Regions from separate parts of the Streptomyces taklimakanensis genome, predicted to be linked through region 2. Evidence: riboswitches for the same ligand, from Rfam matches in the RefSeq annotation. Region 2 holds a riboswitch; the other holds the start of a gene.
The links. Region 2 has a riboswitch for glycine ahead of gcvP (aminomethyl-transferring glycine dehydrogenase). Riboswitches for the same ligand answer to the same signal wherever they lie in the genome.
Positions count from the first base shown of each region.

Region 1: it holds a riboswitch for glycine, as region 2 does, so the genes downstream of both, gcvT (glycine cleavage system aminomethyltransferase GcvT) here and gcvP (aminomethyl-transferring glycine dehydrogenase) in region 2, are expected to answer to the same signal.

Region 1 is NZ_WIXO01000001.1:4,206,030-4,215,669, reverse strand. Features, by position in the region: gene F0L17_RS18770 (ABC transporter ATP-binding protein) at 1-10, opposite strand, end outside; gene F0L17_RS18765 (ABC transporter ATP-binding protein) at 7-1,122, opposite strand; gene F0L17_RS18760 (ABC transporter permease) at 1,127-2,080, opposite strand; gene F0L17_RS18755 (ABC transporter permease subunit) at 2,080-3,084, opposite strand; gene F0L17_RS18750 (ABC transporter substrate-binding protein) at 3,175-4,836, opposite strand; gene F0L17_RS18745 (enhanced serine sensitivity protein SseB C-terminal domain-containing protein) at 5,097-5,894, opposite strand; gene F0L17_RS18740 (enhanced serine sensitivity protein SseB) at 6,142-6,918, opposite strand; gene F0L17_RS18735 (AAA family ATPase) at 6,975-7,628, opposite strand; glycine riboswitch at 7,884-7,995, shown strand; gene gcvT (glycine cleavage system aminomethyltransferase GcvT) at 8,213-9,340, shown strand; gene gcvH (glycine cleavage system protein GcvH) at 9,499-9,640, shown strand, end outside.
Region 2 is NZ_WIXO01000001.1:5,403,081-5,412,720, reverse strand. Features, by position in the region: gene F0L17_RS23795 (CPBP family intramembrane glutamic endopeptidase) at 1-578, opposite strand, end outside; gene F0L17_RS23790 (glutamate-cysteine ligase family protein) at 755-2,248, opposite strand; gene F0L17_RS23785 (hypothetical protein) at 2,731-3,327, shown strand; gene gcvP (aminomethyl-transferring glycine dehydrogenase) at 3,490-6,396, opposite strand; glycine riboswitch at 6,461-6,579, opposite strand; glycine riboswitch at 6,581-6,677, opposite strand; gene F0L17_RS23775 (PRC-barrel domain-containing protein) at 6,836-7,213, shown strand; gene F0L17_RS23770 (DNA polymerase IV) at 7,129-8,613, opposite strand; gene F0L17_RS23765 (MerR family transcriptional regulator) at 8,705-9,304, opposite strand; gene F0L17_RS23760 (bifunctional nuclease family protein) at 9,489-9,640, opposite strand, start outside.

The DNA of each region.
Region 1 (9,640 bases), 1.2 Mb from region 2:
ACAGGCTCACGCCCGGGCCTCCTTCCCGGCCGCACCGGCCGCATCGGCGGCGGTCTCGTCCGCCGCCCGATCACTCCTGTCGCCGTCCGCCCCGGCCACCTCGGTCGCGTCGGACTCCAACGCCACGCCGCGCGACGCGGCGGCGCCCGCGGCGAGCACCGGGTTGACGCACCGCACCTGGTGACCGGCCTTCCGCGGCTCGCCCAGCACCGGGGTGCCCGTCAGGCACTCCATCGTGTAGTGGTCGCACCGGGGCGCGAAGGCACAGCCGTCCTCCCAGGCGATCGTGTCGTTGATCGAACCGCGGATCGGACGCAGCGGCTCGCCGCGCGGCGCGTCGAGCCGGGGGATGGAGCCCAACAGGCCGTTGGCGTACGGGTGGGTGGGCGCCTCGAACAGCTCGCGCCGCTCGGCGGACTCCACCACCTTGCCCGCGTACAGCACGTTGACCTGGTCGCACAGGCCCGCGACCACGCCCAGGTCGTGGGTGATCATCAGCAGGGCGGTGCCCTCCTCGTCGACCAGTTCCTTGAGCAGCTCCAGGATCTGGGCCTGGATGGTCACGTCCAGCGCGGTGGTCGGCTCGTCGGCGATCAACAGGCGCGGCGCGCACGCCACCGCCATGGCGATCAGGGCGCGCTGCCGCATGCCGCCGGAGAGCTGGTGCGGGTACTCCTTCAGCCGCCGGGTGGGGTCGGGGATGCCGACCCGGTCCAGGAGGGCGGCGGCCTCCTTGCGGGCGGCCTCGCCCTTCATCCCCCGGTGTCGGGTCAGGATCTCGGTGACCTGGACGCCGATGGGCACCACCGGGTTCAGGGAGGACAGCGGGTCCTGGAAGATCATCGCCAACTGGGAGCCGCGCAGGTCGCGCATCCTCCCCTTGTCCAGGGTCAACAGGTCGGTGCCGTCGTAGTCGGCCCGGCCGCCGACCTTCACGCCCCGGTCGGGCAGCAGGCCCATCAGGGCCAGCGAGGTGACGGACTTGCCGCAGCCCGACTCGCCGACCAGACCCACCACCTGGCCCCGGTCGACGTCGAAGGACACTCCCGACACGGCCTTCACGTCGCGCCGCCCGCGCCGGGTGAAGGTGACGGTCAGTTCGTCCACGGAAAGCAGGGCCATGTGATCAACTCCGCAGTTTCGGGTCGAGGGCTTCCCGCATCGCCTCGCCCAGCAGGGTGAAGCCGAGGGCGGTGATGATGATGCCCAGCGCGGGGTAGACCGCGAGCATCGGAGCGCTGTCGAAGTAGTCCTGCGCCTGGGCCAGCATGACGCCCCACTCCGGTTCGGCGGCGTCGGGGTTGCCCAGACCGAGGTAGGACAGCGCCGCCGCCTCGATGATGGCGGTGGCCAGGCTCAGGGTGGCCTGGACGATCACCGGGCTCAGCGAGTTGGGCAGCACGTGCCCGAGCGCGATGCGCCGCTTGCGCACTCCGAGCGCCTGGGCGGCCAGCACGTAGTCCGAACCGCCCTGCGCCAGCATCGCGCCGCGCAGCAGCCGGGCGAAGATGGGGATCTGCACCACGCCCACCGCGATCATCACGGTGGTCAGGGACTGGCCCAGGACCGCCGCGACGGACACGGCCAACAGCAGCGAGGGCAGCGCCAGCATCATGTCGATGACGCGCATCACGGCGGTGTCGATCCGGCGGCCGGCCTTGCCGCCCAGCACCAGGGCGGCGCCCGAGGCACCGCCGATCAGCGCGCCGACGGTGAAGCCCAGGAGCGTGGCGACGATGCCGACCAGCAGTGTCTGACGGGCCCCGACCAACAGCCGCGAGAACTCGTCGCGGGCCAGGTGGTCCAGGCCGAGCCAGTTCTCGGCGCGGGGGCCGACGAAGACGTTCTGGTTGGCGAGGACCTCGCCGCGCCACAGCTGCGCGGTGGGGCTGTACGGGGCGACCCACGGGCCCACGATCGCGACCACCACGAACACGCCGATGATGCACGCGCCGATCACGGCCATCTTGCTGGCCTTCAGCCTGCGCCAGGCCTCGACCCACAGGCCGGCGCCCGCGGAGGTGTCGGTGACGGCGGTCAGCTCGGCGAGCCGGTCGATCTTGTCGGTCTTGGTGCTCATCAGTGCACCCGCACTCTCGGGTCGATAAGGCTGTAGGCGAGGTCGACCAGCAGGTTGATGACGACGTAGACGGCCGCGATGAACATGATGAAGCCCACCAGGACCGGGTAGTCACGCTGGGAGATGGCGTCCTTGATGAACGAGCCGATGCCGCCGAAGGCGAAGACCGACTCGGTGAGCACCGCGCCCGACAGCAGGCCGCCGGTGAGCAGGCCGACGGCGGTGACGACCGGCAGCAGCGCGTTGCGCAGCACATGGCGGCCGCGCACCACCTGACGGCTCAGTCCCTTGGACTCGGCGGTGCGCACGTAGTCCTCGCCGAGCACCTCCAGGACGCTGGCCCGGGTCATACGGGTGATGATGGCCAGCGGGATCGAGGAGAGCGCCAGGGCCGGGAGCACCAGGTGCCTCACCGCGTCCCAGGCCGCGTCGAACTCGCCGGTGAGGATGCCGTCCAGGACGTAGAAGCCGGTGATCTCGGTGGCGTCGATGCCGGTGGTCTGGCGGCCGAAGCTGGGGAACCAGCCGAGCTGGACGGCGAAGAGCTCCTTGAGCAGGAAGGCCAGGAAGAACACCGGGATGCAGATGCCCACCAGGGAGCCGGAGACCGCGGTGATGTCCAGCCAGCTGCCGCGCCGGCGGGCGGCGAAGTAGCCCAGCGGCACACCGACGGCGATGGCGATGATCATGGCCGAGATGCCGAGCTCCACCGTGGCCGGGAACGCCCGGGTGAACTCGTCCCACACCGGCTGGCCGGTCTGGGTGGAGACCCCCAGGTCCAGCTCGGACAGCCGCTTGAGGAAGCGGCCGTACTGGACCCACACGGGCTGGTCGAGCCCGAGGGCCGCCTCGATGCGGGCCCTGTCCGCCTCGGTCGCACGCTCGCCGAGCATGGCCGCAGCGGGTCCGCCGGGCAGCCGGTTCAGCCAGATGAACAGCAGAACGGACAGGCCCAGCAGGGTGGGTATCAGTTGGAGCAGTCTTCGTACGACGAGACGCAACACCCCGCGATGCCCCTTTCTTGGTCCTCATGGGCAGGTCCGCCCGGCCACTTCGGATGCCGTGGCCGGGCGGACCTGCACGCGGTCATGCGTTTACTTGAAGGAGACCTCTGCGAAGTTCTCCTGCGTCAGCGGGGAGACCCTCGGCGGATTGACGTCCTCGGCGAACGCGATGGACGGCGGGGAGGAGGAGATCGGAACGCCCGGGATGTACTCCATGATGGCCTCGTTGGCCTTCTTGTACAGCTCCACCCGCTTGGCTGCGTCCGGCTCGGCGCTGGACTTCTTCACCGCGTCGAAGACCTTGTCGTCGCGGAAGCCCCACTGCTTGTCGTAGCCGGCGAACCAGGTGCCGATGAAGTTGTAGGCGTCGTTGAAGTCACCGGTCCAGCCCAGCAGGTGCAGGTCGCAGGTGCCGGCCTCGGTGGCGTCGATGTAGTCCGGGGCCCACTTCATGGGCTTGGGCTCGACGGTGACGCCGGCCTTCTCCAGGTCGACCTTCATCAGCTCGAACATGTCGGCCGGGGCGGGCATGTACGGGCGGGTGACCTCGGTCGGGTAGCAGAAGGTGACCTTCAGCTTCTCCTCGCCGGCCTTCTTCAGCAGCTCCTTGGCCTTGTCCGTGCTGAACTCGTAGGTGGCGACCTTGTCCGAGTAACCGTCGACGGTGTCCGGCATGAACTGGGTGGCCACCACGCCGCCCTCGGGCAGCTGCGTCTTGACGATGTTCTCGCGGTCGATGGCGTGGGTGATCGCCTGGCGGACGTCCTTCTTCTTCAGGGCCTCGTTCGCCTCCTGCGACATGCCCATGTAGAAGATGTTGAACACGCCGCGGACCGGGACCTGGAAGCCTTCCTTCTCCAGGGTCTTCACGTCCGAGGGCGCGACCAGGTCGTAGCCGTGGATGTTGCCGGCCTGCAGCGCCTGGCGGCGCGCGGACTCCTCGGCGATGGTGCGGAAGACCAGCTTCTCGACGCCGGCCTTCTCACCCCAGTAGTCGTCGAACCGCTCGAGGGTGACTTCCTTGTTGCCCTTGTCCCACTCGGTGATCCGGAAGGGACCGGTACCCGCGACGGTGCCGGCCTCCTGGCTGTAGTCGGGGTAGGAGATGGCGTCGCCCTCGCCGCTCAGCTCCTGCTTCTTGTAGGCGTCGATGGCCTTCGGGGAGTGGATGGCCAGCGCCTGGAGCGAGAAGCCGCCGGGCAGGTTGGCGGTGGCCTCGTGCACGCTGATGACGGCGGTGAGCTCGTCCTTCGCCTCGCAGCCCTTGTAGTTGGCCTTCGGGGCGTCCTCGCTCTCGTTCTTGGCGAAGCCGCCGAAGATCTTCTGCCAGTAGTAGGAGACCGCGCTCTCCTGGTACGTACCGGTCCAGTTGAACCAGTGGTCGTAGTTCTTGCAGACGGCCTCGGCGGTGAGCTTCTCACCGTCGTGGAACGTCACGCCCTCGCGGAGTTCGAAGGTCCACTCGGTGCCGGTCTCGTCGCTCTCCCAGGACTTCGCGAGCCCACCGACCAGCTCGGTGCCGCCCGGCTCGTGCTCGATCAGCGCCTCGAAGGCCTGGCGGGTGATCCGGAACGTCTCGCCGTCACTGGCCAGCGCCGGGTCCAGGGAGCCGGGGTCACCGGCGGCGCCGAAGACGAAGGTGTCGCCGCCCTCGCCCTTCTCGCCTCGTTCGCTGGCACATCCAGTGGCGATCACACCAACCGCGAGGGCGGCCGCGATCGTCTGGACGACCCTGGAACTGGTTATTCGCATGTTCCACCTCAGGGGTCGGTGACGGTAGGAAGGTCTGCTGGTCGCCCGAACAGTACTGCGCCCAACCAGCGGTGTGAACTGTCCGCATGTCGGTGATACAGACCTGAGACCCGGCTCCCGAAACGGCGACACCGCAGCTCATAGCGGCGCAACATGGACGAAACCCGTCCGGTCCCCATGACTCCGGCGGCGTCTCGACACCGCCCCTTCCGGCGGGCGGATGGTGTGCCCCTCCGGCTCCGGCCCGGCCCGGTACCGGCTCAGTGGGTGCGGGGGTAACCGTAACCGTGCCCGGGGCCGTACCCGGGAGCGGGGGCCGCCACCGGGGCGACCGGCGCGGCGCCCTGGTGGGCGTCACGGTCGAAGAAGGGCCGGGAGTTGGCCCGCAGCCACATGGCGACCGGGTCGTAGCCGTCCGACATCGACACGGTCGAGACGGCCAACCCCTCGGGCACCGAGGCCACCGACCGGTGCATCATCGACCGCACGGACTCCACCGACTGCGGACCGTCGTCGTAGAGGTCGAGACCGATCGCCAGGTACGGCGACCCCAGCACGGGCTGCACCCAGGCCCGGCGCAGGGCGCGCACGGCGGGGGTGCGGTGGGCGTTCTGGACGAGCTGGGCGTAGAAGTGGGGGACCTCGACCGTCGGTTCGCCGATGCGCAGCGGCCCGGCGGGCAGTCGGTCCAGCCCGCCGGCGATCCGGCGCAGATCCAGCCAGGGAACGCCGACACCGCCGCCGGGGGCGTGCGGGTTGAGCCACAGCCCCCAGCGGTCGGGGAAGAGGGCGGCGGCGACCTCGCGTCCGCCCACCACCTCGTGCGACCGCGTCCAGCCCGAGGTCGCCAGCTCCTGCTCCGACGTCACGCAGGGCGCGTAGCCGTGCCCGGCGACCTCCATGTTCCCGTACTGGGCGTCGGGGGAACCGGCCCGACCGTGCCAGAGCAGCATCCACACCCGGTCCCGGGCGAGGGCGTGCAGCAGCGCCTCGTAGGCGTCGTACCGTCCGGGCGCCACCTGGCGCAGCAGCTGATCGACGCTTCCACCCGCGCTCACGTGGGCCGCCCCTTCTCGTCCTTGCGTGCTCCGCACTTCCGCACCGGGCCGCGCGCGCGTCCCGCCCCGACATCCAACCAGCTTACGGGCCACGTCCGACAGGGTCGGACGTACTCACCCACACCCGGGCGCGGGTACTCGGGCGGGGGATGGGCGGTCGTACGGACGGGTCCCGGGCCGGTGCGCGGACGGAGCGTGCGCCCGGGCTCGGTGGACGCGCGACGGGGACCCGGTTCGGCGCGGCGGGTCAGCGCGGCGGATCGGTGCGCGCGTAGAAGGGCCTGACGCACTGGCGCATCCAGTCCACGACCGGATCCCGTGCCGCGTCCAACAGCACCATCTGCACCGGCCAGCGCACCGGCTCCCGACCCAGCGCCCGGCCCAGCGCGTCGTGCGCCGCCGCGCGGGCCGGGGGATCCAGCAGGTCCAACTCCACTCCGACGAACAGCGCGGGCGGATCGCCCTCGACGCTGGCCAGACCGCGGCGTGCGCTGCGGACCTGCGGCAGCACCGCGAACTCCCCGGCCGCGGCGGCCAGGAAGTCCACCGGTTCCTCCTGCCAGTCGGGCTCGAAGAGCCGCACCCGGGCGCCGCTCGCCGTCCCCGGCACACCCTCCGGGCCGGGCTCGCGGCACAGCTCGGCCACGGCCGGCGGAGGCAGCGGCAGACCAACGGGGCCCTCGGGGTTGACCACGATGCCCACCTGCGGCGGCAGACCGCGGGCGAACTCGCGGGCGGGGGCGACGGCGAAGGACAGGTGCGAGCCGGCGCACCGCAGGAACTGCTCCTCCGAGCTGAAGACGGGCACGTACGGCGCCCCGTCGAGCTGGACCGTGGGCAGATCGAGGTTCGGGGCGGTCGGCGAGCCGCCCTCGGGCAGCGGCACCCACAGGCTGCTGCGCCCGAGCACCTCCAGCAGCCGGGCACCCGCCCCGGGGACGTCGACGGACGCGGCGAGCGTCTCCTCCAGCTCGTTGCCGGGCCGGCCGCCGTGTCCCGGTCCGTACTGCTGCGGGATGGTCATGTGAAAACCCTATCCGCAACGGAGGACCGCCCGTTCGCCGCCGGCCGGGGAGACCTTCAGTCGAAGACGACCCCGCGCAGCGCACCGGCCGCCGCCCGGTCCAGCAACACCACCGAGGCGCAGCCGGTGGGCGGTCGGCCCGCCTGCGACGTCGCCACCAGGCGCCGCACCGCCCTGCGGTGCCGGGCGAAGGCGTACGCCGACACGCCCCGCCCCCGCTCCGCCTGCCCCGCCAGGGCCACCGGGGGCGGCACGTCCAGCAGCACCATGTGCAGCGCCCGGCCGCGGCGCCGCGCGTTCGACGCCAGCCAGCGGCGCACCCAGCCCTGGGAACCGCAGTCGTGCACCACCACGCTCGCCGTCGAGGCCAGCGCCCGGCGCAGGGAGAGGTAGTGGGCGACGCGCACCAGGGGACGGTAGAGGGCGTACGGCAGCCGGGCCGGCAGCCGCGCCTCCCAGCGCTCCCGCATGTCCTGGGAGTCGATCCGCGTCACCGTCTCGTGGACGGCCACCACGCGCCGGATCAGGGTGGACTTGCCGCTGCCCGGCAGTCCGGAGACGACCACCCGGTCCCCCGCCGGGAAGCGCAGGACCCGTACCCCCGTCGTCCCGCGCAGATCGCGCCCGCCCGTCGGTGCGGGCGCCGCCGCGCGCCGCGGTACCGCCCCGGCCCCACCCTGCGCCGTACAGGCGCTCTCCAGGCTGCTCACTGGTAGGCCCTCCCCGCTTTCGCGCCACGTGTCCGCGGCTGTACCCAGAGCGTGTCAAGAAGGATGACGGCGGACAAGGTGACTACCCGTACCGGGCGCGTCCCGACACATCCGGCTTTCCCCTCCGCTCCCGCGCGCCCCCTTGTGCTCCGTCCGTCACAGGTCCGCGCCGCACCGTGCGCCGGTTCGCGCCCACCCCGTCCGCCGCCGGGACGGACGTGCGATGATGAGCGCGCGAACTGCATACCGGCCGTTTGAGCCCGCGCGGGAGAGTTCCCGGGAAACCGCTGGTCACAGTGGTCTTCCGGGGCGCCGAAGGAGCAAGTCCTCCCTTGAATCTCTCAGGCCCCGATACCGCGCGGGTGAGGCACATCTGAAAAGCGGACGGCTCCCTCCGGGAGACGTCCCACCCACGGTGCAAGCCCAGGTCCGTCCGCGCGGACTCGTGGCGAACCTCTCAGGTTCCGATGACAGATGGGGAGGACCGTGTCCACACCGTCCTCCTCACCGTCCGACCCGTCCGACGTGTCCATCGGTCCGTCGGGCCGTTCACGGCCCGGCCGCCTCGCCTGGGAGCCACGACCATGAGCGATTCCCCCCGACACACCGCCCTCGACGCCGTCCACCGCGCCCTCGGCGCGACCATGACGGACTTCGCGGGGTGGGAGATGCCGCTGCGCTACGGCAGCGAGCGCGACGAGCACAACGCCGTGCGCACCCGCGCCGGCCTGTTCGACCTGAGCCACATGGGCGAGATCACCGTCACCGGCCCGCAGGCCGGCGAACTCCTGGACCGCGCCCTGGTCGGTCACCTGTCCGCCGTCCCGGTGGGCCGGGCCCGCTACACCATGATCTGCGAGGAGTCCGGAGGCATCCTCGACGACCTGATCGTCTACCGGCTGGGCACCGAGGAGTACCTGGTCGTCGCCAACGCCGCCAACGCAGGGGTGGTGCTGGACGCCCTGACCGAGCGGCGCGACGGCTTCGGCCTTCCGGAGGCCGCCGTGCGCGACGACCGCGACGCCTACGCGCTGCTGGCCGTCCAGGGCCCCGCCTCCCCCGGCATCCTGGCCTCCCTCACCGACGCCGACCTGGACGGGCTGAAGTACTACGCCGGGCTGCCCGGCACGGTGGCGGGCGTGGAGACGCTGATCGCCCGCACCGGCTACACCGGCGAGGACGGCTTCGAGCTGTTCGTCGCCCCCGGCGACGCCGAGACGCTGTGGTCGGCGCTGACCGAGGCCGGCGCGGACGCGGGTCTGGTGCCGTGCGGACTGTCCTGCCGCGACACGCTGCGGCTGGAGGCGGGCATGCCGCTGTACGGGCACGAGCTGTCCCGGCGGACCACCCCCTTCGACGCCGGCCTGGGCCGTGTGGTGAAGTTCGACAAGCCCGGTGACTTCGTCGGCCGCGCCGCACTGGAGGAGGCCGCTCGGAAGGCCGCGGAGAACCCGCCGCGGAAGCTGGTCGGCCTGGTCGCCGCCGGCCGTCGGGTGCCGCGCGCCGGGTACGCGGTGGTCGGCGCGGACGGTGCGGTGATCGGCGAGGTCTCCTCCGGCGCCCCCTCCCCCACCCTGGGGAAGCCGATCGCGATGGCGTACGTGGACGCCGGTCACGCCGCGCCCGGCACGGAGGGTGTGGCCGTGGACATCCGCGGTACGCATGAGCCGTACGAGGTCGTCGCGCTGCCGTTCTACCGACGCGAGCGCTGACGGACGCCGGCCTCCCCGACCTTCGACCCCCGGGGGCTCCCGGGGACCGCCGCGGGTCCCCACCGGTCCGCCGTGCCCCGCGCGGCGGACCGCCCCGACCCGTCCCACCTGGCAAGACCCGTTTCCCCACCCACACCTCTCATCGGGAGAATCGCGACATGAGCAACCCCCAGCAGCTGCGCTACAGCAAGGAGCACGAGTGGCTGTCGGCCACCGAGGACGGCGTGGCGACGGTCGGCATCACCGAGCACGCCGCGGGCGCGCTCGGCGACGTCGTCTTCGTCCAGCTCCCCGAGGTCG
Region 2 (9,640 bases):
CCGACGACGATGACCTCCTCCACCACGGAGTTCTGGATCGCCGAGGCGATCAGGACCGGGATCTTCCACCACACGTCCGGCAGCGACTCGGGCACCACGGTGAGGTTGAAGCCGCTCGCCCGCGCGGCCAGGTAGAACAGCAGTCCGCTGCCTCCGATGCCCGCGGCGACCACCGCGCCGCGGGCCAGGTCGGAACCGGGACGGCGCAGGTCGAGGCCGATCCCCCGCAGTCCCGGTCCGCTGCCTCCGCCGTTCGGGGGCTCGCGGGTGAGGAGGTGGGCGACGAGCAGCACCGGCACCAGGGCGGTGGCGATGCCGAACACCTGCCAGGCCAGGTCCAGCCAGGGGCGGTCGGGGGCGTGGGAGCCGTTGAGCCGGGCGGCCTGGTCCTTCAGTCCGCCCGGCCGGGTCAACGCCCCGACGAAGCCGATGAGCGCCGACAGACCGCTCGCTCCCAGCGACAGCGCCAGGACGATCAGCGTCTCGCGTCCCAGGATCCGGCGCGACGCGAGGGTCTCGTCGTCGGCCTCCCTTCCCCGTGCGCCGCGCTCCCGACCGCGTCCGTCGTCGTCCCACATCCGTACCCGCACTCCGTCTCCCGGTCGGCCTTCCGAACCGCGCGGGCCCTCGCCCGCCCACGCGGTACGGGGACAGCTTGCCCGACCGGTACCGGAGACGGACGGCGGGGGCGGGGCGGGGCGGGGCGGGGGACGGGCCCCGGAGCCGGTCGGGCCCCGCCCCGGGCGGAGGGGACCTACACGCCCACCGGCCAACCGTGCACCGGCTCCCCGGTGCGCGCCAGCTCGCAGTAGCGGCGGACCGTCGCCGCCAGTGCCTTCTCCCGATCCAGGCCGCTCTCCAGGGCCCGGTGGTAGGTGTCGGCCTGCCAGGAGGCGCCGTTGACGCGGTGCCGGCAGCGCTCCTCGATGACCGACAGGCAGCGGTCCCGGTCCCCGGGCTCGACCCCCCAGGTGTCCAGGCCCTCGGCGGCCAGCGGCAGCAGCTCCTCCAGCACCAGCCGGTCCACGGGCACGGCCGAGAGCGAACCGCCCCGCCCGCGCGGCCACCACAACCGGGCGTCGATGCCGTGGCGACAGGCGGTGTCGAAGTTCTCGGCCGCCGCGGAGAACGGCATGCGGTTCCACACCGGCCGCGACTCGTCCGCCAGCGAGCGCACCAGGCCGTAGTACAGGGCGGTGTTGGCCAGGACGTCGGTGACGGTGGGCCCGGCGGGCAGCACCCTGTTCTCCACCCTCAGGTGCGGCACCCCGTCCGCCACGCCGTACACCGGCCGGTTCCAGCGGTAGACGGTGCCGTTGAGCAGGTTCATCTCCCCCAGCGAGGGGATGCCGCCGGCGTCCAGCACCTCCAGCGGGTCCTCGTCGTCGCAGACGGGCAGCAGGGGCGGGAAGTACCGGGCGTTCTCCTCGAACAACTCGTACGCCGAGGTGATCCACCGTTCCCCGAACCAGGTGCGCGGCCGCACCCCCTGGGCGACCAGCTCCGGCGACCTGGTGTCGGTGGCCTGCAGGAAGAGCGGGGGCCGGGACTCGCGCCACAGTTCGCGGCCGAAGAGGAAGGGCGAGTTGGCGCCCACCGCGACCTGGACGGCCGAGACGACCTGGGCCGCGTTCCACACGTCGGCGAAACGGCCGGGCGTCACCTGGAGGTGGAGCTGCACGGAGGTGCAGGCCGCCTCCGGGGCGATGGACGCCGAGGCGTACCGCAGGTGTTCCACGCCCTCGATGTCGAGGACGACCTCCTCGCCACGGCCGGTCATGATCTGGTCGTTCAGCAGGGTGTAGCGATCGACGGCGGTGAGGTTCGCGGACACCAGGTCGTCCCCGGTGAGCGTCGGCAGAATGCCGATCATCACGATGCGCGCATCGACCTCGCCGGCTTTGCGATCGGCGTATGCCAGGCCGGTGCGCAGTTCCTCGGCGAGTTGGTCCAGCACCCGTCCGGACATCCGGTGCGGAAGGACGTTGACCTCCAGATTGAACTGCCCCAGTTCCGTCTGGAAATCGCGGCTCGCGATGCGTTCCAGAACCTCCAGGTTCATCATTCGGGGCATGCCCTCGGCATCCGCGAGGTTCAGTTCGATCTCCAACCCCATGAGGTCGCGGGGCCGGTCGAAGCGCTGTTCGTCCAGCATCCGCCGCAGCCCCTGGAGACATCGGCGGTGCTTCTCCCGATACCGCCGGCGATCGGACAGGGCGAACCCACTGGCCTCGACCTTCTCGCCCATCGGTGCGTCCCTCCTCTAATGGACCGTGCCCGGATGATGCCCCGCGGATGCGGGAGATAACGCCTCGTGCGACAGTGAGGACCGGTATCCTGGAGTCAGGCTTTCGCCGGGCACATTCCGCAGGCATACGGCGTCACCGTCGGCATCACGACGGTGACTCGTGGAAAAAACCGAAAAGATACGGCCGACCGCATGGCCGGTCACCTTCCAGGTCAGCAGCCTATTGCCCGGGAAATCGCAGGCGAAACACCGTTGCAAAACGCCCTGATGACCTCTTGCCGGTAACATGCGGGACAGCTAGCCGAAACCTCGGCCGAACACCCGTCGTATAAACTTCCCAAAGCGGCGGGAGAGGCGTCCCTCGGTGGGCGCGGATCCGCCGCGTCCCTCACTCCGGCCCTCTTCGCGGCCTCCCCGTACGCCGACAGCGCCGTCCGCGCCAGCCGAGCACCACCGTGTCTCCGAGCGAGAGGCGACCCACCATGCCCCTGCGTGTCCAACCGGCCCCGGCACCCGCACTGCGCAGCGTGCACGCGGCCCTCGGTTCTCCCACCGGCCTCCGCGGCACGTTCACCCCTCCGGGCCCCCAGGCCCGGAAGGGGTCCGTACAGCCGGCCCTCCCCCTGCCCCTCCACGTGCTGGACGGGATCACGGCCGCGGCCGGCCCGCCTCGCGTTCGACTGACCGGCTGGCGCTTCCTGCTGCGGGACGCGCAGGGCACGGTGGGCGCCGCCGAGGCCATGCTCACCGCGGACGGTTGGACGTTCTCGCACTTCTGCGAAGGCCCCTTCGTCACCTCCACCGAGACCGCGCTGGCGCGGGCCGACACGCTGCCGGTGACGTACCAGCCGCGGCTGCTCTCCATGCCCGAGCTGTACATGATGGCGCTGTGGCTGCACGGTGACACGGAGGCCGACGCCGCCGGCGGCTCTCCCGCCTCCTCCGACCTGCTGGTGCCGCTGGCTCCGGCACCGCCGGGAATCGCCGCGCACCGGCCGCACCGCGTCGACGGTCTGCTGCCCGTGCTGGCCCGACGCCTGGTGCCCCCCGCCCCTCCCCTGTTGGGCACTCCCGCCTGACGCGCAGGCGGAGCCCGGCGACGGGCCCGCGCTTCCACGAGCGGTGGGCGCCCCGGCCGGTTCGGCCGGGGCGCCCACCGTTTCCCCTTCTTCTGGTTCTTCCGGTTCTTCCGGTTCTTCCGGGCACCGGCGCGGCGGACCGGGTGGAACCGGACGGTCGGGTCAGCTCTCGTACGCCTCCGGCGAGGGGCAGGAGCACACGAGGTTGCGGTCGCCGTAGGCACCGTCGATGCGCCGGACCGGGGGCCAGTACTTGTCGGCCGCCGAGACGCCCTCGGGGAAGGCGGCTTCCTCGCGTCCGTAGGGGTGCGGCCACTCGCCGGCGAGCTGTGCCGACGTGTGCGGTGCGTTGCGCAGCGGGTTGTCCTCCGCGCTCCACTCGCCCGAGGCGACCTTCTCGATCTCGGCCCGAATCGCGATCATGGCGTCGCAGAAGCGGTCCAGCTCCGCCAGGTCCTCGCTCTCGGTGGGCTCGATCATCAGCGTCCCGGCCACGGGGAAGGACATCGTCGGAGCGTGGAAGCCGTAGTCGATCAGCCGCTTGGCCACGTCGTCGATGCTGACCCCGGTGGCCTTGGTCAGCGGACGGACGTCGATGATGCACTCGTGCGCCACCAGTCCGCCCGGACCGGTGTAGAGCACCGGGTAGTGCGGCTCCAGACGCCTGGCGACGTAGTTGGCGCCGAGCACGGCCACCTGGGTGGCGCGGCGCAGCCCCTCGGCGCCCATCAGCCGCAGGTACGCCCAGGAGATCGGCAGGATGCCCGCCGAACCCCACGGGGCCGCCGAGATCGGCCCCACGCCCGTCTCGGGGCCGGCGTCGGGCTGGAGCGGGTGGTTGGGCAGGTACGGCGCGAGGTGGGCGCGCACCGCCACCGGGCCGACGCCCGGGCCGCCGCCGCCGTGCGGGATGCAGAAGGTCTTGTGCAGGTTCAGGTGGGAGACGTCCGCTCCGAACGTCCCCGGCCGGGCCAGACCGACCAGCGCGTTGAGGTTGGCGCCGTCGACGTAGACCTGGCCGCCCGCCTCGTGCACGGCGGCGCAGATGTCGGTGATGTGCTCCTCGAACACGCCGTGGGTGGAGGGATAGGTGACCATCAGCACCGCGAGCTCCTCGCGGTGCTTGTCGATCTTGGCCCGCAGGTCGTCGACGTCCACGTCGCCGTTCTCGCCCGTCTTCACCACCACGACCCTCATCCCGGCCATCACGGCGCTGGCGGCGTTGGTGCCGTGCGCGGAGGACGGGATCAGGCAGACGGTGCGCCGCTCGTCGCCGTTCGCGCGGTGGTACGCCCGCACTGCCAGCAGGCCCGCCAGCTCGCCCTGCGATCCGGCATTGGGCTGGAGGGAGACCTTGTCGTAGCCGGTGACCTCCGCCAGTCGCTCCTCCAGCTCACGGATCAGCGTCAGGTAGCCCTCGGCCTGGTCGATGGGGGCGAAGGGGTGCAGACCGCCGAACTCGGGCCAGGTGATCGGCTCCATCTCGGTGGTGGCGTTGAGCTTCATCGTGCACGAGCCCAGCGGGATCATGCCGCGGTCCAGCGCGTAGTCACGGTCGGCCAGGCGGCGCAGGTAGCGCAGCATCGCCGTCTCGGAGCGGTACCGGTGGAAGACGGGGTGGGTCAGGTAGTCGTCGGTGCGCAGCAGCCCGGCGGGCAGGACCTCCCCGGCGGCCTCGTCCAACGCCTCGACGTCCGCGGCCGTGGCGGAGACCCCGAAGGCTCCCCACACCGCGGCGAGCCGGTCGCGTCCGGTGGTCTCGTCACAGGCGACGCCGACGTGGTCGGCGTCGGTCTGCCGCAGGTTGACCCCGGCCTCGCGGGCCGCGGCGACGACCTCGGCGGCCCGCCCCGGCACCCGCGCGGTGACGGTGTCGAAGAACGTGTCGTGCACGACCTCCACCCCGCCGGCGCGCAACCCCTGGGCCAGGACGGCGGCGTGGCGGTGGGTCCGGCGGGCGATGGCGGCCAGTCCGTCGGGGCCGTGGTACACGGCGTACATGGAGGCCATCACGGCGAGCAGCACCTGGGCGGTGCAGATGTTGCTGGTGGCCTTCTCGCGACGGATGTGCTGCTCGCGCGTCTGGAGGGCCAGGCGGTAGGCGGTGGTGCCGTCGGCGTCCACCGAGACGCCGACCAGCCGGCCGGGCAGGTTCCGCGCGAACTTCTCGCGCACCGCCATGAAGCCGGCGTGCGGTCCGCCGAAGCCCATCGGCACGCCGAAGCGCTGACTGGAACCCACCGCGATATCGGCGCCCAGCTCGCCGGGGGAGGTCAGCAGGGTGAGGGCGAGCAGGTCGGCGGCGACGGTGACGACCGCGCCCAGCTCGTGCGCCTGCCCGATCACCGGCCGCAGGTCCCGCACGGCGCCCGAGGCGCCCGGGTACTGCAGGAGCACACCGAAGACGCCGCGCTCGGCGGCGTCGGCGGGGATGCCGTCCGACAGGTCGGCGACGACGACCTCGACCCCGGTGGGCTCGGCGCGGGTCTCGATGACGGCGATCGTCTGGGGCAGGCAGTCGGCGTCGATCAGGAAGACGCCTTCCTTGACCTTGCCGACGCGCCGGGACAGGGCCATGGCCTCGGCCGCGGCGGTGCCCTCGTCCAGCAGCGAGGCGCCGGCGGTGGGCAGGCCGGTCAGGTCGGCGACCACGGTCTGGAAGTTCAGCAGCGCCTCCAGGCGCCCCTGGGAGATCTCCGGCTGGTAGGGGGTGTAGGCGGTGTACCAGGCCGGGTTCTCCAGGACGTTGCGCAGGATGACCGGCGGGGTGAAGGTGCCGTAGTACCCCAGGCCGATCATCGAGTCCAGCACCCGGTTGCGCCGGGCCAGGGAGCGCAGTTCGTCGAGGACCTCCGCCTCGCCGCGGGCCTCGGGCAGCCGCAGCGCCTCGGTGCTCCTGATCACCTCGGGCACCGCGGCGGCGGTCAGTTCGTCGAGCGACCCGTAGCCGACCTGGGCGAGCATCTTGGCCTGCTCGCCGGCGTCGGGGCCGATGTGGCGCTCCTCGAAGGGCCTGCCCCGCTCCAACTCGGCGAGGGAAGCGGTACGGGAGGTGCGGTCTGCTGTCATCTGCGGAGGCCTCCTGGTCTGTGCGACCTGCGAGGGGCACCACGGCGCGGGTGCCCTGACGGCCTCCCCCTCTGTCATCTCGACCTGAGAGCTTCACCGGCCCGCGCCCGCGGCCCGGCTTTCACCGTCGGTGAGGAGGGGCCGCGGCTCGTCGCCCGTGACCCGCCCTGCTTTCCAGAGTGACCTCGCCCGCGCGGTACGTGAGCCTGAGAGATTCCGGGGAGGATTTGCTCCTTCGGCGCCTCCGGCGTCTCGCCGAAGGACTCTCCCGCTCGGGGTCAACAGCCACTTCAGAGCCTACCAGCGCGTTACGGGGATGAACCCGACGGCGGTCGCGGGGGCCCCTCCGAGTGGCCGATGGGCCGAATGTGCCGTTTGGTTGTTTGTGGCAACCGTTTTCGAGCAGGTGTTTCCCGGACGAGGAGTTGGAGGGACCGCCGTGCAGACCGACATCGACCCCCGCAACCTGATAGGCCTCAGGACGCTCGACCGTGACGGGCGGAAGATAGGCACCGTGGACGAGGTGTACCTCGACGACGCCACCGGCGTTCCGGAGTGGGCGGCGGTGCGCACCGGGTTCTTCAGCCGTGACGCCTTCGTGCCCCTGGAGCCCAGCGAGGTGGTGGACGGGGTGCTCCGAGTGCCCTTTGAACGTGCCCTGGTCAAGGAGGCACCGGACTTCGGCGTGGGCCGCCACCTCTCCCCCGAACAGGAGCTCCGGCTCTACCACCACTACGGCCTGGACACGTCGGACACCGGTGCTCCCGTGTCCGACGAGAACATGTCCTTCGGACGGATCGCGGGCTCGGAGCGCTGACCGTCCGACCGTCCGCCCGACGTCCCCTCCCAGGGCAAAAGCGGCTCGGAGAGTTCCAGTTCCGGGTCGTCCAGCGCGAAGGTGCGCACCCGGCCCGGCGGTGTGCCGGGCCCCTCGAAGCGCACCGTGACCCGTCCCAGACCACTGCCCTGCACCCAGCCCGGTCCGTACCGTGCGTGCCGCACGTCCCGACCGGGCGGCAGCCGGTGCCCCACCGTCTCCCCGGCCGCCGGGGCCGCCTCCGACGGGGAGGTGGGGCCCGGCGGCCGTGCCGCGTCGGGAGCGGCCGTCCCCTCCCCGTTCGGGGCCAGGGCCGCGGTCTGCGCGAACAGGTCCTCCTGCGCGAAGCCGACCAGACCGCTCACGCCCACCCCCAGCAGCCGTACGCCGGCGGTGGTGTCCACTCCTTCGATGAGCCGGGCCGCGGCTTCCCGGACGACGGCCGGATCGTCCGTCGGACCGCGCAGCGTCTCGGAACGGGTGAGGGTGGTGAAGTCGTAGTTGCGCACCTTGACCACCACCGTGCGCCCGGAGCGCCCCGCCCCCCGCAGTCGCTCGACGCACCGGTCGGCGAGTCGCGCGATCTCCGCGTGGATCCGCGTGCGGTCGGTGAGGTCGACGTCGAAGGTGTCCTCGACCGAGACCGACTTGGCGTCGCGCTCGGCGACCACCGGCCGCTCGTCGACTCCCAGGGCCATCAGGTGCAGCGCCGCGCCGTGTGCCCGGCCCAGCAGCCGCACCAGCTCGGCCTCCCCGGCCTCGGCGGCCTCCCCCACGGTGGTTATCCCGGCCCGGCGCAGCGTCTGGCCGGTGGCGGGGCCCACGCCCGGCAGCGTACGCACCGGCATCGGTGCCAGCAGGGCGCGCTCGGTGCCGGGCGGGACCATCACCAGCCCGTCGGGTTTGGCCTGCTCGGAGGCGACCTTGGCGAGCATCTTCGATCCGGCCAGCCCGACCGAGCCGGACAGCCCGGTGGCGGTCCGGATGTCCCGGCGCAGCCGCTCGCCGACCGCGCGGGCGTCCGCGGCCGACCACTCCCCCGCCGGCGGACCGGTGTCCCCCGCCTCCAGATCGACGAATGCCTCGTCCAGGCTAAGCGGCTCCACCAGGGGCGACAGTTCGCGCAGCAGCCCCATCACCACCTCGCTCACCCGGCGGTAGAGGCCGAAGCGGGGGTTGAGGTAGGCCGCGTTCGGGCAGAGCCGCCGCGCCTGGGCCGTCGGCATCGCCGAGTGGACACCGAAGACCCGGGCCTCGTAGGAGGCGGTGGCGACCACTCCACGTGGGCCGAGGCCGCCGACGACGACCGGCTTACCGCGCAGGCTGGGTTTGGTCGCCTGCTCCACCGCGGCGTAGAACGCGTCCATGTCCAGGTGCAGGACCGTCGGTGCCCTTCTCACACCCGTGATGCTGCCCCACGCCACTGACAACGGCCGCGACGCCCCTCCCTCACTCCGGCGGTCGAAGGGGCCCGGCGGGCCGGCCGCTCGGTCAACCCGCCCGGTTGCGACGCCGCGCCAGTTCGTCGGCGGGATTCTCCCCCAGCAGGGTCTCCCCGGTGTCGATCCGCTCGGCGTGGAGACGCGACAGGGCCGCCTCGACGTCCCTCCGCACCACACCGACGGCGATCCCGAAGACGCCCTGGCCGCCCTGGAGGAGGTCGACGACCTCGTCCGGCGAGGTGCACTCGTAGACCGTCGCACCGTCGCTCATCAACGTCATCCGCGCCAGGTCGTCGAGCCCCCGCGAGCGCAGGTGCCGCACCGCCGCGCGGATGTTCTGCAAGGACACCCCGGCGTCCAGGAGCCGCTTGACGATCTTGAGGACGACCACGTCGCGGAAGCTGTAGAGCCGCTGCGTGCCGGAGCCGTACGCCGGACGGATGCTGGGCTCGACCAGCCCCGTACGGGCCCAGTAGTCCAGCTGCCGGTAGGTGATGCCCGCGGCGGCGCACGCCGTGGGGCCGCGGTATCCGATCCGCTCGGAGGCGGTGTCCCGGACCGCGGTGGCGGACTGGGCGGTGGGCCGTATGGAGGACCCGTGCAACGGATACGGATCGCCCGCCGCGCTACTGTCGCCGGTGCTTCTCACGCCGACCCTCCGTCCTTCGCGTCCCGCGGATGTGCCCGGGACCTGCCCAATCGACGGTAGGCAGTCACTCGGGGTGCGTCAACGATCGCCACACTCGGCACGCCGAGTGATAATCACCCAAAGAGTGGTTTAGCGTGTCCCGCCCTCGGGAATGGGTGCCCGAATGGCCCGGCGCCGGACAGGCTCACTGGTTACTGGTCCCGAAGTCCTCCGGTGAGATCTGGTCGAGGAACTCGCGGAACTTCTCCACCTCGTCCTCCTGCTCGTCCGGGATCGCGATCCCCGCGTCGTCCAGCACACCGTCGCTGCCGTAGATCGGCGTCCCGGTGCGCAGGG